3 regions of the Paenibacillus sp. JJ1722 genome follow, and region 3 is predicted to be linked to each of the others. Evidence: predicted binding sites of a transcription regulator. Region 3 holds the regulator's gene; each other region holds the start of a gene.
The links. The regulator Rex, encoded in region 3, represses fermentation and respiration genes when NADH is low (regulators of the CRP and FNR family bind a similar motif). The targets are predictions, from matches to a motif close to TTGTGAAATATTTCACAA.

Region 1 (7,597 bases), 2.1 Mb from region 3:
GAATGAACCAATCCGCCCATTGCGCCGTCCGGTTGCGATGAACGTCAATAACGACCACCTTAGCACCCTTTTTACGTGCCTTCTCAGCCAAAACGACCTGATGCATGTTGGTGCTAATGACATTTCCACCCCACACAATAATGAGGTCTGCATCCTCCGTGTCCTCCGGGCTGGTGCCGCCCTTAAAGCCCATAACGGATGCCCAGCCTTCATTCCCAGCCACGCTGCAAATCGTCTGATCCAGTTGGCTTGAACCCAGCGCATTAAAAAATCGGCGATCCATTCCATCCACACTCAATACGCCCATATTGCCATAAAAGCTGTAGGGGAGAATAGATTCCGATCCGTCCGTACGTATCAGCTCCTTGAATCGACCTGTAATGGTATCGACCGCTTCCTCCCAGCTAATTCGTTCAAACTTCCCTTCTCCTTTGGGGCCTATACGTTTCAACGGATAGAGCACCCGATCAGGATCATATACCCGCTCCGTCATATTGCGAACTTTGTTACAAATAGCGCCTTTGGTAATAGGATGATCCGGGTTCCCAGTGACCTTGACTATCTTTCCATTTTCCTTGTGAAGCAGGAGCCCACACGTATCCGGGCAATCTAACGGGCATACAGCTGGAAAAATACCGTCCTGCTGCTCCGTCATCCGCTGTCCCCTTTGTAAGTCTTGTTGAAGCGTGGCCTCAGGAGGCGCGCTATTGCGATGATCCATAGTGTTGATGCTCCTTTCCGTTACCGTTTCCAAAAATTACACTGCTCTTATCATATCCACAGCTTTGACCTATGGCAAGAGAAGGATTTTCCCACACAGCCGCTCTCCAAAATATTAAAAAAATCCGTCTGCTGCATAGAGCAAAACGGATTTTTTTAAGAATCATAATTTTTTTCGACATCCTGTTTCATCATATCTTACCGAGGGTAAAAGAGATCAAGGCATTATGGGACGAGAGCACACTCATCCTCCATGCCAAATCATGGACCACTCCCAAAAAAAATCCGCCATGACAGGTTTCGTTCCCCCGGGCCTGTCATGGCGGATTTGCTTTGTTTATTGCTGTTTAAAGTGCCGTAATTAAGCAGGATCACTCAACGGATTTGATGTGCAACCGAAGAAGTAGTTGGAGATTCATTCACTGGATGTGCGTTGGCTTGAGGCTTTTTCAAATAGGCCAACCAGTAGGCTCCAGCCACAAACAGGCTACCTCCTACCAAATTCCCCAGCCAGACCGGAATGAAGTTCATAACATAATCTGCCCATGAAAAGTGGCCTGCAAAGATAGCCGCCGGAATGAGAAACATATTGGCAACAACGTGCTGAAATCCAATAGCGACAAAGGCCATGGTCGGGAACCAAATCCCCATAATTTTGCCGCCAATTGAGTCTGTGCTATAAGCCAGCCATACAGCCAGTGCTACGAGCCAGTTACATCCTATACCCGATATAAAAGACTGCAAAAAGCTTTCATGTAGCTTATGTCCTGCCATATCCACCACTTTGTCCAGGTAAGGACCCGTTTCTGTCAAACCCAGCACATGGCCAAAGAAAAAAGCAACGAATAACGCACCCGCAAAATTACTGAGCGTAATAATCGCCAAATTACGAAGCATGGCCCCTGTCTTAATCCGTCCTGCCCATCTCGCCAAAGGAACCGCCATCATATTGCCGGTCAGCAATTCTCCGCCGGCGATCAAAACTAATACCAGACCTACAGGGAACACCGCAGCTCCAATAAAGGTGGCAATGCTTCCCCATTCTTTAGGCGCACTTGCAATAACACGTATATCCAGCAAAAACCCGAGTGCAATAAATGCACCTGCCAAAAATCCCAGTACCACCGCCACAGTCCACGGGTTGTTCGCCTTGGCCACTCCTGTTTCCACCGTCTTTTCGGCAATTTGCCCCGGTTTATAGCTCGCCATATGTCCCCGCTCCTTTAATATCTTTTCACTAAAATGTTCTTCTTTCATATTTTATTTAAAATCAGTGATTATGTTTGTGAAAAAAATCACTTTATCAAGCATTAAAAAAACAGCCCTTGGAAAAAGGACTGTCTTTTCTGTATTATTACATCTACTGCGCTACTACGCGCTTTGCATTTAGTTGTATTCTTCCTTTTCAACTGCTCTCAAGAACCAAATAACTCCACCGAGGCCTACCAGCGCTACGACTACAAGAAAAAGGATATAAAACAAATCCATAAGCTACTTACCCCCTAATCCTTATGCTACTCTATATTGTACTATAAGGATTCGTCCATACGTCTCAGATTGTTGACAAACTTATGAACAATGTCACAGACAAACCGAATTATACAGTAACTGGGTTCCGTTCGGATATTGTAGGCAATGCTTGTAAACCTGCTGCGTTCAGGAAATTCCAAGGCTTGTTATAATGTGGCTGGAAGAAGAAATCGACAAAGGCCAACTGGTCAATGGTCATATGATTTTGAATGGCTACGGATAGCGTGTTAATGGATTGCGTCAAATCCACCTTCGACATAATTTGTGCCCCCAAAATTCTCCGTGTCTCCTGCTCATATACCACTTTCAGTAATACCTTTTCGGAGGTTGGCATAAATTCAGGCCGGTAGCTGTCCTCAATGGTTACAGCTTCTACAGTCATGCCTTCGTCCGTTGCCGCCGCTTCCGTCATGCCTGTTCCTGCAATATTGTCTTCGTAAATTTTGATACCCGAAGTTCCTTGGGTTCCCATGTAGGCAATGGTTGGTTGTACCAGATTACGTGCTACCAGCGTACCCATACGAACTGCGTTGGTTGCCAAAGGGATATAAGCCGTTTTGCCTGTCGGATTATAGCGGATTGCACAACTGTCACCTGCTGCAAACACGTCCGGGCAGCTACTTTGCATATAGTTATCCACAATGATCGCACCGTTAGGCAACATATCTACCTGACCTTTGAGCAGATCCGTTTGAGGTCGGAAACCGATACAGAGAATAACAAGCTCTGTTTCATATTCTCCTTTAGAGGTCACGACTTTACTTACCTTACCGTTCGTACCCTCAAAACGACTCACCGTCTCGCCAAGTACCAGCTTAATGCCGTGCTCCTTCAGGGAACTTTCAATCCGGTCTGTATACTCATGGTCCAAATACTTATTCAATATACGATCAGCACTGTCGATCAATGTTACATTTTTACCGTTCATTTGGAACGCTTCTACCAGTTCAACACCAATGTATCCTGCTCCGACGACTGTAATGTTCTGTACGTGCTGGGCTTTCTCAATGATATCATTCGAATGATTATAGTTTTTACAGAGCAAAATATGATCAAGTTCAATGCCTTCCAGCTTCGGAATAATGGGCCATGATCCTGTAGTCACAATTAATTTATCAAATGTGTCTGTAAATTCTTCACCTGTTTGGAGATTACGTGCATGCAGCGTCTTGCCTGCCGTATCCACACTCGTTACCTCATGAAGCATCTTGGTCTCTACACCCAAGTCAGCCAGTTGATCTGGAGACGAATAAAACAGTCCGTGCGGATCTTTGACGACACCACCTACGTACAGAGCAATACCACAAGATAAGAATGAAATATTATCATTACGCTCATAAACGGTAATTTCGGCATCTGGATAACATTTAGCTGTGTTGACGATAGCTGCCGTGCCTGCGTGTGTACATCCGATAACTGCTACTTTCATGTTAAATTCCTCCTTGGTGTGTGGGCATAAAATGTATAATAATTGTGAATAGTTTCACGTAAACAGCTCGTTAGCGTTTGTGATTTATTTCACTTCATGTGCTTATTATAGTGTGATATTTTTCACATTACAATAGCTTTTTAAGATATTCACAATTTGTCCACATTTAAAAAAGAAAGGATATACGAGTTCAGTCGTTTGCTGAAATGTTTCTTTGCTCCATCCAGTTTTCCCTGTAAGCCTCCTGATTATGCCCTTGGAATCGACCTTCACATAACGCAACACACCTTAGACAAATGCATATGTAGAGAACAAAAAAGGTCCGTTTCCCGGAGACATTCCGGAAATCAGACCCTTTTTAAACATATACGTTGGAATTAAAGCGAAGCTACTATAGCAATTGCTCAATAGCTGCTTTCATCGCTTCTGGTGACTCCTTCGGTTCAAAACGACCCACAGGTACACCTTCACGATTCACAATGAATTTCGTGAAATTCCACTGAATTGTCCCATCTTCCTGTTCTCCAGGTTGTTGCTTTTTTAAATATTCAAACAGAGGCGCTGTATCCGGTCCGTTGACGTCCACTTTGGCGAATATCGGGAAACTAACCCCATAATTCAATTGGCAAAATTCAGCCGCTTCCTCGCTGCTGCCCGGCTCCTGACCGCCAAATTGGTTGCAAGGAAATCCTAATACAACTAATCCCCGATCCTTATATTCGTCATAAAGCTTTTGCAAATCCCCATATTGCGGGGTAAGTCCACATTTACTGGCGGTATTCGCAATAACCAGCACCTTACCGGTGTAAGTATCCAGAGAAACCTCCTGATTCGCTGGTGTTACGGCATTATGTGAATAGACAGACATACAGCATCCTCCTTCGTGTCGCTTGGTTTAGGTTACATAACCTATTTTAACCAAAACGTGACGGACATGCCAACATCCACAGTGACTTTACCGTGATGCCATCACTTCGAGTCTGCGTTCTTCGCGTTCGGAAGCGGACATTTTTGGGCAAGCATAACAATACCGCTGGCCTCCACCTGTCTTGTAATATTGGCAACAGGACGGTTTCATGTAGGTATTTTCACCGGGGCGGTAAGGATTGTCTAATTCAATGAGACGAACCGTAAACGGATTTCTTTTACGCCCGAATACCTCTCCCTCCAGCTCACGTGTCACATACATATAATCTTGTTCAAAGCGCTCCACATCCTGAGGATCAGTCAACGATGGCTGTACTCTATCCTTAAAATACAGCAATGTCAACGGAAACTGTCCCCACATTTGCCCAATAGATGCGCTCCCCACTGCAGCTATTGCCTCCAATATGGGCCGCATCTGCAAACTGTAAAAGTCACGTAACGCTTGCTGAGCCTGTCCGGAAGAATGGTCATCCCCATTGTTCCGCGTATTGTCCAGCTCTGTTAGGTCGATGACCTGGAGGCTAATAGAGGGATATTGACCTTCATAACAAATATGAAATCTGAGATTGGAAACGGACAGGTCCAGACGGCGTTCACACAGAGACACCATAAAATGCTGCGCAAACACGAGGCCACGCAACTGGTTCACAAAATAAACAGCTGCGGTCAAATCGTCTTCAGCACGCAGAAGATCGCTATAGTACTCCATTACAGAGCGGAGCTTCTCTGGTTCAAGCCATTCCGCCACTGGGCCGGAATATACTGCATCCTCCGGCGTGACTCTCACTATTTTCGCTAATTGCTCAAGCTGATTGTAATCCAGTGGTCTCATGGTATGTCCCCTTTAACCTCTTGCCGCTACTTGTGGTCTGGCATCACGTCGCTCGGCAACAGAACCCACGGGTTGCTTCTCTTCCACATTCATTTCCTTTACTGCTTGGCTTACCGCTGGCTGTCCAGCCAAAGCATATGGAAGACAGAGCGGTACACCCGTACGAGGATCTGTTACAATATCCGCCTCAATCCCGAACACCTCGCGCAGCACATCAGGAGACATAACCTCAGTTGGAGTTCCTACCGCCTCGGCCTTCCCTTTTTTGATCGCAATCATATGCTGAGCATACCGGGCCGCATGGTTCAAATCATGTACGACCATAACAATGGTGCGCTCCGCCGAAGTATTCAGATACTCTAGCAAATGCAGCACTTCCAGTTGATGCGCCATATCTAAAAATGTCGTCGGCTCATCCAGAAACAAAATATCCGTATCCTGCGCAAGCGCCATAGCAATCCAAGCACGCTGACGCTGACCGCCAGAAAGCTGATCAATCGGACGATCGTGGAACTCACTCATTCCCGTTACTTGAATGGCCCACTCTACCATTTTGCGATCTTCCGCTTTCATGGAACCAAAGCCTTTTTGATAGGGAAAACGTCCGTAAGATACCAGTTCCGTCACGGTTAATCCTTCCGGTGCAGTCGGATTTTGTGGCAAAATAGCCAGCTGTTTAGCTACTTCCCGGGTGGATTGCTTATGAATGGATTTACCGTCAAGCAGAACACTGCCGCCCTTAGGATTCATGATGCGAGCCATCGTCTTCAGAATGGTGGACTTGCCAGAACCATTTGCGCCCACCAAGGCTGTGATTTTCCCTTGCGGTATTTCTACGTTCAGATCTTCTACAATCAATCGATCTTCATAAGCAATATCCAGATTTGCCGTTTTCAGACGAAACATTTGGAATCATCCCTTTCCCTTATCCAATATATATAGTCACGGGCTTAACGCACGACTTTCATCAAAACTTCATTCTATCTTTATATAATAAAGATATTGATAATCATTATCAAGTGTTAACTGGTTTATTTCCTATATCATACAGTGCATATCATCCAATATTCCCTCAAAAAATTCAAAAAAAGATCACAGCTCCTCGAAGCTGTGATCTTTTAAATCCGGCGAATCGCATTATGACTATACAGAAGACAGTCCAAATGCTTCAGCCATGAGACGTATAGATTTCATTTTGGCATCAAAGTCGTGAATAATGCTCGCAACCATGATCTCCTGTGCATTATAGTCCTTACTTAATTGCTCAATCTGACGCTTCACCTGTTCGGGCGAACCGACCACCATACGTTTGCGATTCTCACGAATACGCATCCGGTCAAACGGCGTATACGGATACGCCAGTGCCTTTTCGACGGAAGGTGTTCCAGCGGAGCGCATTCCCTGCTCTAATAGTACAAGAGACAAGTCCATACTGGAAGCCAACCGATTCGCCTCCTCTTCGGTGTCCGCACAGATCGCAAATACGGCAACAAGCGAACGCGGTTGGTCACTATGCTGGGAAGGCTGGAAGCTTTCCTGGTATTCCTTCATAGCCCCTGTGCCACCTTCACCGTTAATGAACTGCGCAAACGCAAAGCCCACGCCACGCTCGGCTGCCAGATCTGCGCTATCACCGCTGGAGCCGAGCAACCACATTTCCGGTACAGTTTCTATGAGCGGCATCGCCTGTAGCGAACCGAAACGGTGATCATTGCCTGTGCTGTCATGTAAATAAGCTAACAGGTCATCCAACTGCTCAGGGTATAGATCTACGCCACCTCGCATTTTGCCTTCTTGCAGAGCTCTGGTAGCAATGGGCATTCCTCCAGGCGCTCGTCCCAGACCCAGATCAATGCGTCCCGGATACAACCCCTCCAGCACACGAAAGTTTTCCGCTACTTTATAAGCGCTGTAATGAGGCAGCATCACACCACCCGACCCCACTCGAATGGTTGAAGTCCGGGCGGCCAGATGTGAAATCAGTACCTCCGGACTGGACCCTGCAAGATTTGCGGCAGAATGATGCTCTGATACCCAAAAGCGATGATAACCCAAGCGTTCCGCCTCTATAGCAAGCTCAGCGGTCTTTTGTAATGCCTGCGCATGCGTCATGCCTTCCGATACCGGAGATTGGTCAAGAATGCTGAGTTTTATCATAA
Region 2 (7,597 bases), 160 kb from region 3:
AGGAGTGATATTGTTGTTGGTCGCAATCACGTACATCTTCACATCTCTACCCGTTTCATTGACATGATGGACGAGTATGCGCGTGCTGCCTGATCCGGTTTCTTGATACACGATACCATCCTGGAACACACGTTCTGGGCTGTTAGCACGGATCAAAAGACGCGGTGAAGAAGTACTTGTCACTGGAATAGTAGCCATGGTAGGCACCTGACTGCCGTCTACTGTATATTTATCACCATATGGTGTGAAGATTTTATTGAAATCATCTTCGTTGTACAGCAGTTCATTTGTAATTTTAATCGTTTCACTTTTGGTACCTGTTGCGCCGTGCTTATCAGTTACGGTGAGCGTAATTGTTACATCACCTGGTTGGAAGAAGGCAAGTTTCTTATTCTCCCAATCACGCTTAGTGATAGCATTCTCATCATCTGTACTCAGGTCGGTAATGGTGATTTTCTCGCCCATCTTGTACTCTTTTTTATCAGTTGTAAACAGAGCCACTGGCGGCTGATTTGGTGGTCTTACTGTAATTGTAACTGAGTAAGGATCACTCCAGTTCCCAGCAGAGTCAAGAACAGAATAGGTAACTACATATGTACCCGGCTCCTGAAATACGTCCTGCTTACCTTCCCAACGTTGGTTTACAATCGGAAGACCTGTAGGAGAAGATTCCTTCGTCAAATACGTAACTTGGGTTTCGCCCGCATAGATATCTTTTTGCTGAACCGTGAAGGAAGCTTTAGGTTTCTGATTCAAATCCATGATAACTTGTTTAGTCGTATTATTCACAGTATAAGGAATATTTAAGGCCTGTGTAATCGAGGTCAATGGCACCATAAATACGTTCTTTTGCTGAAAAGCCGGTCCCTTCATTTGTCTGGCTTCACCGTTAACCGTATAAACCTTGCTGTCTGTTTTGAAGCGCATGACATTTGTTCCTTGTGTGATTACGGTTTCTTTGGTGGCAGTGTCATAACTAAACTGCAATCCGACACGGCTGACAAGAGAACGGATAGCTACATAGGAAACTCCGTCCTTAACAGTCATCGGCTGAGTTGCTGTGTACACCTGTCCGTTTTGTTCCATTTTCGCGCTGTTTAAGTACAAAATCAATTGATTAGCACCCATGGATGTTGGAGCTCCACCAGGATTGGTGATCGTTCCGTCTCCACCGTATACATCATTGGAAACGTTCGATCCGTTGGTTGTATCCGTAGGCAGGCCAGTCAATGGATCATTGGAAACGCCTGTGTTATTAGGTGTAACCGTGTCATTTTGTGTGCTAGTTCCATCTTGATCTCCGATGCTATTCTGAACGCCTGAATCAGCAACATTGGCCTGAGCCTGCTGTGCGCTAACCGAATCGGTGGATTGAACGGTTGTTGATGCTGCTTCTGCTCCTACAGGGGCTACTGCGGCCACCTGAGCCACCGCAAGGGCGGTGAGCATGGTCCATTTCTTGAAATTCATTGTCTGTCTCCTTCTATCACCAAATTATTATCATTCCCGTAAAAAGTCATACTATTAGACGCGTCAGTTGTTAAAAAGTTTCTGGAAATTTTGCTGATCATGAAAAAAAGGGAACTTTCTCCTGTGACTGCAAAAAATTCAACAACAAAAAACCGCCGCCCATCTGACCTGATGTGGCGGCGGCTTCATTACTAGGAAATAGCTTTTGAACCATTTACATTATGATGGACGACAGACAGCATTCTTTCCTGCAGTCTCCAGACGACCCTCTTCAATGAGTCGGTAAGCACGTTGAACTTCTTCATCTGTAGGAGATGGAACTCCCTCCAACGGATACTCCTTACCAAGCATTTCCCACTTGTAAACACCCATTTGATGGTAAGGTAATATTTCGAATTTCTCGACTCCGTTCAACGTTCCGATAAACCGTCCCAAATTCAATAAATCTTGCTCGTCATCATGAATACCCGGTACAAATACGTGTCTAATCCACATTTTGCGCCCTTGCTCAGACAACCAGCGAGCCGTACTTAACATACGGTCGTTAGACTTGCCTGTAAGCTTAATATGCTTGTCATTGTCAATATGCTTAATATCCAGTAGCACCAAGTCTGTTACGTCCAGCAGTTCATGGATACGGCCCGCGTCATTAAAGCCGTTACTGTCCAGTGTCGTGTGCAAATTCCACCGACGTTTCACTTCTTTGAACAGCTCTGCGACAAAATGAGCTTGCAGCGTCGGTTCTCCACCGGATACGGTCAATCCGCCTCCTGAAGAACGGTAATAGGCTAAATACGGCTCAATCTCAGCCAATACCTCCTCCAACGTCATCGGATTACCTTCATTCAAGGCCCAAGTGTCCGGGTTATGGCAATATTGACATTTCAACAAGCATCCTTGCATAAAGAGCACGAAGCGGATGCCGGGACCATCGACGGTCCCGAAGGTTTCCAATGAGTGTATGTGACCTTTCAACATGTTGCATCATCCTTCCCGCATCCGCTATGCGTGCGTCATTGTAATACTTATTTACATTGTACCGTGGAAAGTACGGTTAATAACATCCAATTGTTGTTCACGAGTCAGCTTGATAAAGTTAACGGCATAGCCGGAAACACGAATCGTCAGCTGTGGATAGTTTTCTGGGTGTTCCATTGCATCCAACAGTTGTTCGCGAGCAAACACATTGACATTCAGATGATGTGCGTGGCTTCCAAAGTAGCCATCCATCATCGAAACAAGGTTTGTTTTGCGTGTTTCTTCTTCTTTACCCAGTGCTTTAGGCACGATGGAGAAGGTGTTCGAGATACCATCTAGACTGTGTTCATAAGGCAATTTAGCCACGGAACTCAGAGATGCCAAAGCACCTTTTTTATCACGGCCGTGCATTGGGTTTGCCCCTGGTGCAAACGGTTCGCCTGCTTTACGTCCATCCGGTGTTGTACCTGTTTTCTTACCGTACACTACGTTGGAAGTAATAGTCAGTACAGATTGAGTAGGAACCGCATTACGATAAGCTTTATGCTTGCGAATCATGCTCATGAAGCTTTCTACCAGTTCCACAGCGATGTTATCTACACGGTCATCGTTGTTACCGTAGCAAGGGTATTCGCCTTCGATTTCAAAGTCAACAGCAATCCCTTTTTCGTTACGGATTGGTTTAACTTTTGCAAATTTAATGGCACTCAAGGAGTCGGTAGCAACTGACAGACCCGCAATACCACAAGCCATGGTGCGGAGAATATCACGATCATGCAACGCCATTTCAATGCGTTCGTAGCTATATTTATCATGCATGTAGTGAATAACATTCAAAGTGTTCATGTACAGTTTTGCCAACCATTCCATCATAGGTTTGAAGCGGCTCAACACTTCTTCATATTCCAGAACTTCGCCTGTAATGGCTGGGAATTCAGGCCCTACTTGGACGCCAGATTTTTCATCTTTACCACCGTTAATTGCATACAGCAGAGCTTTAGCCAAGTTGGCACGAGCACCAAAGAATTGCATTTGTTTACCGATTTTCATTGCCGATACACAACAAGCAATACCATAATCGTCTCCATAAATCGGACGCATCAGATCGTCATTCTCGTACTGAATGGAGCTAGTTTCAATAGAAACTTTCGCACAATATTTTTTGAAGCCTTCAGGCAATTTTTCCGACCACAGTACAGTCAGATTCGGCTCCGGTGCAGGTCCCAGATTGTAGAGGGTGTGCAGGAAACGGAAGCTGTTTTTAGTTACCCGAGTTTCTCCAGTTACGGACATACCACCAATGGACTCAGTAACCCAAGTTGGATCTCCACTGAACAGTTCATTATAGTCAGGTGTGCGCAAGAACTTAACAATACGCAATTTCATAACAAAATGATCGACCAGTTCTTGAGCTTGTTCTTCTGTCATTGTACCCTCTTCCATATCACGTTGAGAGTAAATATCAAGGAAGGAAGATACACGTCCTAAGGACATTGCTGCACCATTTTGTTCTTTGATTGCTGCAAGATATCCAAAATATACCCATTGGAAAGCTTCTTTCGCATTGTTAGCAGGTTTTGAGATATCAAAACCGTGTTCAGCAGCCATTTGTTTCAGTTCATTCAAAGCACGAATTTGTTCGGAAATTTCCTCACGCAGACGAATTACATCTTCTTCCATGGAATCAACTTCAAGGCTTTTCAGTTGCAGTTTTTTATCTTGGATCAAGAAGTCTGCACCATACAAAGCTACACGACGATAGTCACCGATAATACGACCACGACCGTATGCATCTGGCAGACCAGTAATGATACCAGCTTTACGAGCTGCTCTCATTTCATCTGTATAAGCGTCAAATACACCTTGGTTGTGAGTTTTACGAATATGAGTGAAGATATCAATGATACTTTCTGGTACTTCAAAACCATAGGCTTTGCAAGCGTCGATCATCATCCGAATTCCACCAAACGGCTGCAAAGAGCGTTTGAATGGAGCATCTGTTTGTACACCGACAATTTGCTCTTTATCCCGGTCCAGATAACCCGGCTTATGTGAAATAATAGTGGATGGCGTATTCACGTCTACATCAAGCACGCCGCCGTTTGCCAGCTCTTTTTTGGTAAGATCGGATACAATATCCCACAGTGCAGTTGTGTTGGCGGTAGGACCAACCAAAAATTCTTCATTGCCAACATAAGGTAAGATATTGGTTTCAATAAAATCGTTGACGTTGACTTCTTTAGTCCATTTGCCTTTTTTAAAACCTCTCCAGCCAGATTGTTGCTCTTGTAATTCTCTCTCAATCACCGACATGTAAATCCCTCCAAATTGTTTGGTCTTCCGGACTTGTGATTTTTTTCACGATAACGCTATTTCTTGAGCCCGGCCTGTTCACCGATGCCTTACGCTCAGTGTCGGGACCTTTCTTACACCCTTATTGTAGAATAATGATAGAGTGTAGTATGTGATAAAAATCACAACATGAGTGATTTTTATCACTTTATTTTCCCTAGCTTCGCGCCTATATCCTTAGCCTTGCCGTTCACCTCCCTTCCCAAACCAACAGGCCCTCTATATAGAGAGCCTGCATCGGTATTGAACGAGAAAATGCTTTTTCACAAGCCTCTTCGTACCTATTATATTATTGGTCAAAACGTCCGTAGAAGGCATTGCGATAGACATCAGCCAACTCCGTAACCAGTGGCAACTTCGGATTCGCAGTTGTACATTGATCTTCAAATGCGCGGTCAGCCAGATAGTCTACACGTGATTCGAAATCCTTCGCATCGAAACCGATTTGTTGGAACGATTCCTCGATACCGAGTGTTTTGTTCATCTTACGGATTGCTTCGATCAAGCTGTTAACCCCTTCTTCGGTGGTGCGTGCAGGCAGTCCCAGTATGCGCGCGATTTCTGCATAACGCTCATCCGCAACAAAGTGCGAATATTTAGGGAACGAAGCAAATTTTGTCGGTTTTTTCGCATTATAGCGAATAACGTGCGGCAGCAAAATGGCATTCGTGCGGCCATGCGCTGTATGGTATTGTCCACCCCATTTATGTGCAAGACTGTGGTTAATACCCAAGAATGCATTAGCAAACGCCATACCAGCAAGTGTGGAAGCATTATGCATTTTTTCACGAGCCAGCTTATCACCGATCAGAGCCGATTGTTCTAGGTATTGGAATACCAATTGAATGGCTTTAATTGCCAGACCATCTGTGTAATCATTAGCCATTACGGACACGTAAGCCTCGATAGCATGTGTCAGAACGTCCATACCTGTGTCCGCTACAGCTGTTTTAGGCAGCGAATATACAAACACTGGGTCAATAATTGCCACATCAGGAGTCAACTCATAGTCAGCCAGCGGGTACTTCGTGTTACCCAGGTTTTTGTCCGTAATTACTGCAAACGATGTAACTTCGGAACCTGTACCCGAGGTTGTAGGGATAGCTACAAATTGTGCTTTTTGGCCCAGACGTGGGTACTTGTAAATCCGTTTACGGATATCCATGAATTTTTGTTTTAAGTTATTGAAATCAGTATCTGGATATTCATAGAACATCCACATGCCTTTAGCCGCATCCATTGGCGAACCGCCGCCCAGTGCGATGATGCAATCCGGTTGGAAACGTCTCATCATTTCTGTACCACGTTCTACCGTAACTGTCGATGGATCTGGCTCTACTTCAGAGAACACTTCGATAGCTACCGGTGTTTGGCGTTGATGCAGATAATGAATAACACGATCCACATATCCCAGTTTTACCATCATAGGGTCCGTGATAATGGCTACACGTGTGATATCAGGCATTTTAGCAAGATACTGTGTCGAATTTTTTTCAAAATAGATTTTGGAAGGTACTTTGAACCATTGCATATTCACCGTCCGTTTCGCCACCCTTTTCACATTAATCAAATTGACTGCCGATACGTTCGACGAAGTCGAGTTACGACCGTACGAACCGCAACCGAGTGTCAACGAAGGAAGATTGGTGTTGTAAATGTCGCCAATCGCACCATGTGTGGAAGGTGCATTTACAATGATACGTCCTGTTTGCAGACGGTTTGCGAAGCGGGCGATAACGTCCTCATCGTTCGAATGAATAGCGGACGAGTGGCCCATGCCCCCGAATTCCACGACTTCAGCAGCGCGTTGAATACCTTGTTCCGCATTTTTTACTTTATAGCAAGCCAATACAGGACTCAATTTCTCCGCAGACAATGGGAATTTTGTTCCTACCCCTTCAATCTCAGCGACCAAAATTTTAGTTCCTGCTGGTACTGTGATACCACTCATTTCAGCAATTTTCACAGCAGACTGCCCGACGATTGCTGGGTTCACTGCACATTTCTCGACATTCATAGCTCCTTGAGTGAGCTTAGCTGCTTCTTCTTTATTTACAAAATAGCAGCCGTTAGCGATCATCAATTTTTTCACTTGTTCGAAGATTGGCTCTTCGATAATAACCGCTTGCTCGGAAGCACAAATCATACCGTTGTCAAAAGATTTAGAGAGGATAAGATCGTTCACGGCCTGCTTGATGTCTGCTGTTTTTTCAATAAAGCAAGGCACGTTACCTGGGCCTACACCCAGAGCAGGTTTACCGCAGCTATATGCCGCCTTAACCATGCCTGATCCACCAGTTGCCAGAATCAGAGCCACATCCGGGTGATTCATGAGTGAATTTGTCTTATCCATCGATGGAGCTTCAATCCATTGAATACAATCAGCTGGAGCACCATGTTTGACGGCTGCTTCGAGCAAGACGCGGGCTGCTTCCGCACTACACGATTGAGCAGATGGATGGAAACCGAAAATGATTGGGTTACGTGTTTTAATGGCAATCAACGCTTTGAACATCGTAGTCGAAGTCGGGTTTGTCACTGGAGTGATCCCCATGATAATGCCGACTGGCTCTGCTATCTTTTGAAAACTGTCAAAATCATTGTCTTCAATGACACCGACGGTTTTTTCATTTTTGATACTATGATAGACATATTCTGTTGCAAACATGTTTTTGGTGATTTTGTCCTCGTACACACCGCGTCCTGTTTCTTCAACAGCCAACTTCGCCAGGTACATGTGTTTATCCATCCCTGCGAGTGCCATAGCTTGTACGATTTCGTCAATCTGTTCCTGATT
Region 3 (7,597 bases):
CAGACCAAAGCGGTCAGCCATTTCCAAAGGGCCGCTTTGGAAGTTATATCCGATTCGCATAGCGTCATCGATATCATCAGCGGAAGCCACGCCTTCTTGAAGTACATGGGCCGCTTCGTTAATCAGCAGACAGATAATCCGGCTTGTTACGAATCCAGGAGATTCATAAATCATGACTCCTTTTTTCTCCACTATCTCTTCCACGAACATTTTAGTGTTTTCAAATGTATCGTCCGAAGTTTTCAAACCACGAATAATTTCTACAAGATCAATACGGGATACTGGATAAATAAAGTGCATACCAATAACACGCTCAGGATACTTGGTCGAGCTAGCAAGCTCGGTCAGGCTCAGCGTGGATGTATTACTTGCAAGAATAATATTGCTTGGACACACATGGTCTAGCTCTTGGAACACTGCTTTCTTCTCGTCCAGATTCTCTGTAATAGTCTCAATGACCATATCACAGCTGCCGAGCTCCGCCAAATGAATTACTTTTTGAATACGGGATAAGATCAATTTTTTCTCAGCTTGAGTAATTGCCCACTTTTCCAGTTGTTTGTCCAGACTCGTTTCAATCATATTGTAGGCGTAGTCTAGTTTCTCTGGTGTCTGCTCTACCAGCAGCACATCGATTCCTTTGGACGCGAGCATTTCAGAAATCCCCTGTCCCATGGTGCCGCCGCCGATGACGCCGATTTTTTTAAATTGCATGATTCTTTACTCCACCCTTTCCTGGTCACTCTCATATATTGTATCCTTCTTTGTCGAAAAATACATGTTTATGTCCCAATAGATAATAATATCTTAGCACGGACTAAAAGTAAAAAAAAATAACCAGCATAAAAAATTATGCTGGTAATAAAGCATTTTCACTAAATTGACATCTAAATTGGTCTCCAGACAGAGTTTCTTCCTTCATCAGGATGTCAAGTGAGTTGTCGAACACAGGACGATGCTTTTCCAGCAGCTCCGAAGTTCGGGTATGCAGGTCAGCCATTATCTCGCCATTTTCCCGCATGAGTTCTTCTTTGGTTACCATTTCCATGTTAATAATGCCAAGTGAAGTCAAACCGGAAGTCATCATCGTATGGACGATGTTCAGCGCCTGCTCAAAATCATTACTTGAGCCGGTACTGCGACCGCCATAGTACATTTCTTCCGCCGTAGCCCCTGCGAGCGAGATCATAATTTGCTCCTCCAGGAACTGCTTGGTGTATAAATAATGCTCTTGCTGTGGATTGTGGCGCACATAGCCAAGCGCTTTCCCACGAGGGCTAAGTGCTACCTGGCTTACGCTACCGGGACGAACAATTTCGGCCATAATAGCATGTCCTAGTTCATGAATCGCTACACGTTTTTTCTCTTCCAAGGTCGATTCTCGGTCTGTCTTTTCACCCATCATCACTTTGTCAATCGCCATCGACAGATGCTTCTGCGCAATCATTTTCTGATCCTGTCTCATCGCATAGATTGCCGCTTCATTCATCACGCTCTCCAGCTGTGCGCCGGAAAACCCGTAAGATTCCTCAGCAATTTTGTCCAGATTTGCATCTTCCTGAATCGGTTTGTTTTTGGCATGAATTTTTAGAATATGAAGACGGCCCTTCTTGTCAGGCAGATCCACTTGAATATGACGATCAAAACGCCCTGGACGCGTTAAGGCGCTGTCCAGCATTTCTTTACGGTTTGTTGCCGCAATGATCAAAATCCGCGGTGTATCTGCGGAATAAATACCATCCATTTCTGTCAGTAACTGATTCAAAGTCTGATCATATTCTCGTTGCTGTCCACCCTCACGTTTACCACCAATTACATCGATTTCGTCAATAAAAATAATTGCATTTTCCTTCTTTTCCTTGGCTGCACGAGTACGCGCCTCCCGAAACAACTCACGGACACGACCCGCTCCAACACCAACGTACATTTCAACAAATTCACTACCTGAGGCTGCAACAAATACAGAATTAGTGTAGTGTGCCGCTGCCTTCGCCATCAGCGTTTTTCCTGTTCCCGGAGGACCAGTGAGCAAAACGCCTTTTAATGGACGGATACCAAACTTGGAAATTTCATCATGTCGATTCAAAAAATCCAGGGCCTCGCGCAGTTCCTGCTTAGCGCTTTCTTGCCCACCGATTTCCTCAAAAGTCAGCTTGTCCGGACCATTTTTTTTACGTTTACGCTCTTGCCCAGCACCTACGGCCAAACCGCCACGCGCATGCATAAGCATTAACAAGCCGCTGAGCATCACGCCAGCAACCAGAAGAGGGATAATATTTACCCCAATAAAAACGAGAAATATAATGGTTACCGGCACAATGCCGATTAATATTTCCTTAATCCATCTAGGCATTAGGCCATACCCCCATTTGCTGAGATTGACGTGGCAAAACGATAAACTTGGTCGCTTTACCTTCGCTGAGTCGGATATAGACATTGTTCGAATCCATGTCGGTATCAGCTTTGATACCCGTCTTTTTCTTTTTCATCTGCTCAACTGTAGATGAAATTTGAGTATACTTTTTATTTTCCATCGCTTCGGCCACAGGAAACATAGCCTCAGACCACCATTGATTCAGTGCTGAATTGGAACGATCTGCGATATCCAACTTAATGGTGCGGCTGCCAATGATGGATTGTCCTTTTTGCTTAACCACATCGACCAATCTGGCCACATCCGCCTGCGGTTTGAGATCTAGTTTCAATACAACCTGATCCTGTTTAATATCTATTTGAGCGCTTGTCACGCCTGGATATTGAGATACCAGTTTTTCCAGAGGACTTTGCATTGTAACCTGACGGTAAATGAACCATCCCCCAAATAGCAGCAAAGCTGCCAAAACTGCCGCCACAACGATAGGAACTGCACGCAATTTCAAACAACATCCTCCTCTCAAAATGTAAAACCCAGAAGAAACGGGACGAATGTCAACAAACAACCAAATTGCATGATCTTATAGTGATCAGCAATTCTTTTTTCTATCATTTTTGTCTATCACTTATAAAATATAGTATATCATAACGTATATCTAATATCGAAGGCAATGTGTGGAGGAGTTGTGATGAGGCAAAATCTTTGGTTATGGTGGAGGCGAGACGCTGCGTGTAGGATTTGATCTTACGATCGCTGTTGCCACCGGATTTTTTCGATTAGATTCTTATGGGGAAAATCCGGCGGCAAAGGCGAACGCTCCGCTTCTCCAGATTCAAATCCTCCACTCCGCTATTGCCCGCCACAAAGATGAATTTGACCTAGGAGAGAAGATGGATAGGTAAAGATGCTTCACTGGCTTTCAGCCAGCTTTACGGCATAGCAAAACTAAAAGACGTAAATACGAATTTTGTCGTATTTACGTCTTTTTCTTGAGCTTTTAATCATTTACTAGTCATTCATTCCACATTTGCCAATCCTCACACCAGCTCAGTTATTGGGCAAAGTATATTTCACACCCGTCGCTACCCCATCTGAGAAACGATAAAAGGTGTAGTAATGATGACTTCCATCATCGTAAAACAACTGCCACACATATTCGCCATTGAACACACTCGGCTGAAGCCTTACAATTTTTGCACCTGGAAGCTGCTGCTGAATTATTGCCGTCATTTTTTGCTCATCGACTCCGTTCTTCAGCAACTCGGTGTGAACACCGCTATTATCTGCGGCAGGTACGTTAGGTTGTCCTTCCACTTTTTGAAAAGGAACCCACACCATTATATTTTCATTCTGTGCATTTTTCCCCTGAACCACCCAATATACCTGATCCCACACAGACTTCCATGTTTGAGTCGTGCTAACCAGACCAGCTGATTGCTTGGCCTTAATGATAGCGGCATTTTTCTCAGCCACCTGGTCTTGAGTAACATAGGAATAATACCAGAAAATGCTGACCAGGATCAGTATCACGGCCAAAATGGCGACCGCTATCCATTTTTTCTTATTTTTCAAACCTGTGCTTCCTCTCTAAGGGGATGTGACACCTAAATTAGCGCGACAGCAGCCCTTCAAAGGCGGCTTGTGCCTCATGTTTGATACGTTCCTCGTCCATAGTCAGGCATTCGCCGTTTTTCACAACCTGGCGACCGTCTACCCACACATGAGCCACGTCCTTGGCGCTTGCAGAGTATACCGCATGGGAAATAAGATCTGTACGCGGCAAGAAATGTGCCTGATTCAGATCCAACGCGATAAAGTCAGCCTTGTTGCCCGCTGCCAACGCTCCTACTTCTTTTAAACCAATCGACTTTGCACCGTATTCTGTTGCCAGACGCAGCGCTTCACTTGCAGGAACTGCCGTAGGGTCACCGGATACACCCTTGTGAATAAGTGCCGCCAGACGCATTTCCTCGAACATATCCAGGTTATTATTGCTGGCAGGACCATCCGTTCCGAGAGAAACAGTAACCCCTGCACGCAGCAATTCAGGCACTCTTGCCACACCACTTGCCAGCTTCAAGTTGCTACCCGGATTGTGCGAAACCGCTACACCACGTTCAGCCAGTAAAGCTATTTCTTCGTCGTTCAAATGAACGCCATGGGCAATAAGCGAAGGACGGGAGAAAAAGCCAAGCTTATCCAAATGTGCAACTGGACGCAAACCGTAGTCGCGTACGTTTTGCTCCACTTCGGCGATCGTCTCAGACATGTGCGTATGCAGTGGCAAGTCCAGATCATGCGCTGCTTGTACGAATTTTTCAATAAACGCAGGTGGACATGTGTATGGCGCGTGCGGAGACATCATCGTTGTAATACGCCCGTCTGCTTTACCATGCCAGTTACGCGCAAAAGTCACGGCCTCAGCCAGCTTGATTCGCTGTTCTTCTTCCGAGCATAGTCCAATTGCTCCACGCATCAGACTTGCACGAATACCTGACTCTTCAGCTACACGAGCCACCTCATCCATATGATCGTACATGTCCAGGAAGGTCGTTGTTCCACCTTTCAGCATTTCCAGCACAGACAAGGACGTACCCCAGTACACGTCCGTAGATGTAAACTTGGCTTCCATAGGCCACATTTTCTCCTGAAGCCATACTTGAAGTGCCAAGTCATCTCCATGCCCACGCAGCAGAGACATCGCCGCATGACCATGAGTATTAATCAGACCAGGTAAAAACAATAGCCCCTTACCATCGATCGCTTCCGTCTCTTCCTCACCCGCAGGCAAAGTTTCGCCAATATAAGTAATACGGCTATCCTCCACAATCATAAAACCATGGACTACCCCAGCTTCTGATCCATTTACGGCAAAAGAGCCGTTTTTAATCATCCATTTATTCACTGTCATATTGTGTTTCTTCCTTTCCGTCCTCCAAATAATAAGCGAGGCTAAGCAAATCAGTTGTAAAGTCTGTGGCATGAATCCGAATGTTGGCCGGTGCCTTGAGAGTAGTCGGTGCAAAGTTCAGGATCGCTCCAATTCCGCTCTCAATAAGCCTGTCAGCCACGTGCTGTGCTTCAAAATCAGGTACGGTAATAATCCCGATTCGAATGTTTTTTTCTTTCACAGTCGCTTCCAGTTCATCCATCGGTTGAACGACCAATGTATTGATCTTGGTCCCTACCTTATCCGGAAACGCATCAAATACTGCGACAATCTTCATATTGTCTTTTAAATAAGCGTTATAATTCGAAAGGGCTTGCCCCAGATTACCCGCACCGACCAATACGACATTAATTTGCTGGTCGATTTTCAGGATATGGCGTATTTTCTCAATTAGATAAGAAACATCATAACCGATACCCTTCCGACCAAAATCTCCAAAATAGGCGAGATCTTTACGGATTTGGGCCGGGTTCAAATCTAGCCTCTGTCCCAACTCTTGAGAAGAGACCGTAGCCACCTCCCGTTTGTGAAGTGCATTCAGATAACGTAAATATACGGGTAACCTCCGTACGACAGCCTCTGAAATTTTATCTGATTTCATACTTGCTCCCCCTAATTGTAACGAACATACTTAGTGTCCGTCCGTTATGCCTCTGTCTCCGGGGCGGATTGGAGCCATTCGGCGATGCGGGGCACCATTTGCTCCGATGGCATATGCTCCATTTTTGGTCCCGGTAACGAGTACAAAAAGTGCTTTCCGTAATAGGATTCGATCACACGCGTATCGTAAACGATAACGACCCCGTGGTCGCTCGCTGTACGTACTAACCGACCAAATCCCTGTTTGAAGCGAATGACCGCTTGTGGTACAGACAGCTTCATAAATGGATTCTTCTTCTGCTGCTGAAGCAGCTCGCTTTTTGCCTCCAGCAACGGGTGATTCGGCGGTTGAAACGGCAAGCGAACAATGGCCAGACAAGTCAGAGCCTTTCCTGGAATATCGACGCCTTCCCAGAAGCTGCTGGTTCCCAGCAATACAGAAGCTTTGGCTTCCTGAAAACGGCGGGTTAGCTTGCTGCGACTCCCACTGTCCACACCTTGTCCCAGCACAGTAATTTCGCTGGATGCTAAGGCCTCTTTGAGCGGCTCATACACTTGCCGGAGCATCCGATAGGAAGTAAACAGAACGAGCATTCTCCCCCGCGTCGCCTGAGCAGTCGCTCCTAGAGAGCTAACGAGCATATCTACAAAGTGTGCATCTCCTACACTGCCCTTCACGCTTGGGAAATCCCGTGGAATGACCAGCAACACCTGATCCCTGTAATTAAAGGGTGACGGGAGCTGCGAAGTCATCAGCCGCTCTTGATCTGCGGCCTCCTGCAAGCCGAGCTGATCGATCATGTACTGAAACGACTTATCTACCGATAAGGTAGCAGACGTCAGAATAATGCTTCTTTTTTTGTCAAAAAACATTTCTTTCAACTGGCGGCTCACATCGACGGGCACCGCATAAAATTGCAATGATTTACTACGGAATTGCCCACTCGCTTCGAGCCAGTATACGGTTGTTTCATCATCGAGTCGGATAAAAAAGCGCAAATTTTCTCGGATTCCCGCCAAATCCTTGAGCAGACCCGTGATATCTGTAATAAGGCTATCTGCCGCATAATCGTCATGTTCTTCCTTGACGTCCAGCATCAGCTTGTCGCCCTTGCGCAAAATTTCGCTCATCGTTACATATAGCTGATTTTCCAAAGCACCCGCCTGATCCCACTTTGCAGGCTTGGCCGAAGGTTTGAGACGGGAAGAAAACTGTCCTGTTTCACCCGGTGTCGCATCGCTTCGCTCTGGCAACATGCCAAACAGCTTGTCGCTTAGCAGGTCCCAAGTTTCCTTAACCTCTAACACGAGCGGATACATCTGGTCGATGGTTGAAGCCCAATCCGCCGACTTCTCGTGCCCCGATTTTGCCAACTGTTGACGAAGTGAAGGCAGTTGTCCATTCTTGCTGTCTTTGAACAGTCGCGTCAGTGTATGCACGAGTGTGAAATATTTCATATGCATACCTAGGTGCTTACCAGCTACTTCCTCCAGGTGATGGGCTTCATCAATCACCAGATGTTCATAGCTCGGCAACAACTGGTGACTGGCTTTGACGTCTGTGAACAACTTAGAGTGATTCGTAATAACGACATCCGCTATCCCTGCTTCATGGCGTGCACGATGATAATAACATTTGCGGAACCATGGACAAGAACGACCAAGACAGGACT

Region 1: a site for Rex is predicted at 2,004-2,021, ahead of ACM1ND_RS24905 (formate/nitrite transporter family protein). Genes of this name have one in related genera too.
Region 2: a site for Rex is predicted at 4,795-4,812, ahead of pflB (formate C-acetyltransferase). Genes of this name have one in related genera too.

The regions. Positions count from the first base shown of each region.
Region 1 covers NZ_CP182500.1:5,609,694-5,617,290, forward strand. Annotated here, with positions in the region: gene ACM1ND_RS24900 (molybdopterin-containing oxidoreductase family protein) at 1-721, opposite strand, end outside; gene ACM1ND_RS24905 (formate/nitrite transporter family protein) at 1,096-1,929, opposite strand; gene ACM1ND_RS24910 (FAD-dependent oxidoreductase) at 2,318-3,679, opposite strand; gene ACM1ND_RS24915 (glutathione peroxidase) at 4,071-4,547, opposite strand; gene ACM1ND_RS24920 (hypothetical protein) at 4,635-5,438, opposite strand; gene ACM1ND_RS24925 (ABC transporter ATP-binding protein) at 5,451-6,344, opposite strand; gene ACM1ND_RS24930 (LLM class flavin-dependent oxidoreductase) at 6,582-7,595, opposite strand.
Region 2 covers NZ_CP182500.1:3,704,560-3,712,156, forward strand. Annotated here, with positions in the region: gene ACM1ND_RS16585 (copper amine oxidase N-terminal domain-containing protein) at 1-1,470, opposite strand, end outside; gene pflA (pyruvate formate-lyase-activating protein) at 1,690-2,448, opposite strand; gene pflB (formate C-acetyltransferase) at 2,500-4,761, opposite strand; gene adhE (bifunctional acetaldehyde-CoA/alcohol dehydrogenase) at 5,090-7,597, opposite strand, start outside.
Region 3 covers NZ_CP182500.1:3,546,286-3,553,882, forward strand. Annotated here, with positions in the region: gene ACM1ND_RS15755 (3-hydroxyacyl-CoA dehydrogenase family protein) at 1-714, opposite strand, end outside; gene ACM1ND_RS15760 (AAA family ATPase) at 851-2,353, opposite strand; gene ACM1ND_RS15765 (hypothetical protein) at 2,346-2,879, opposite strand; gene ACM1ND_RS15770 (DUF5590 domain-containing protein) at 3,422-3,946, opposite strand; gene ACM1ND_RS15775 (amidohydrolase) at 3,984-5,285, opposite strand; gene ACM1ND_RS15780 (redox-sensing transcriptional repressor Rex) at 5,272-5,925, opposite strand; gene dinG (ATP-dependent DNA helicase DinG) at 5,970-7,597, opposite strand, start outside.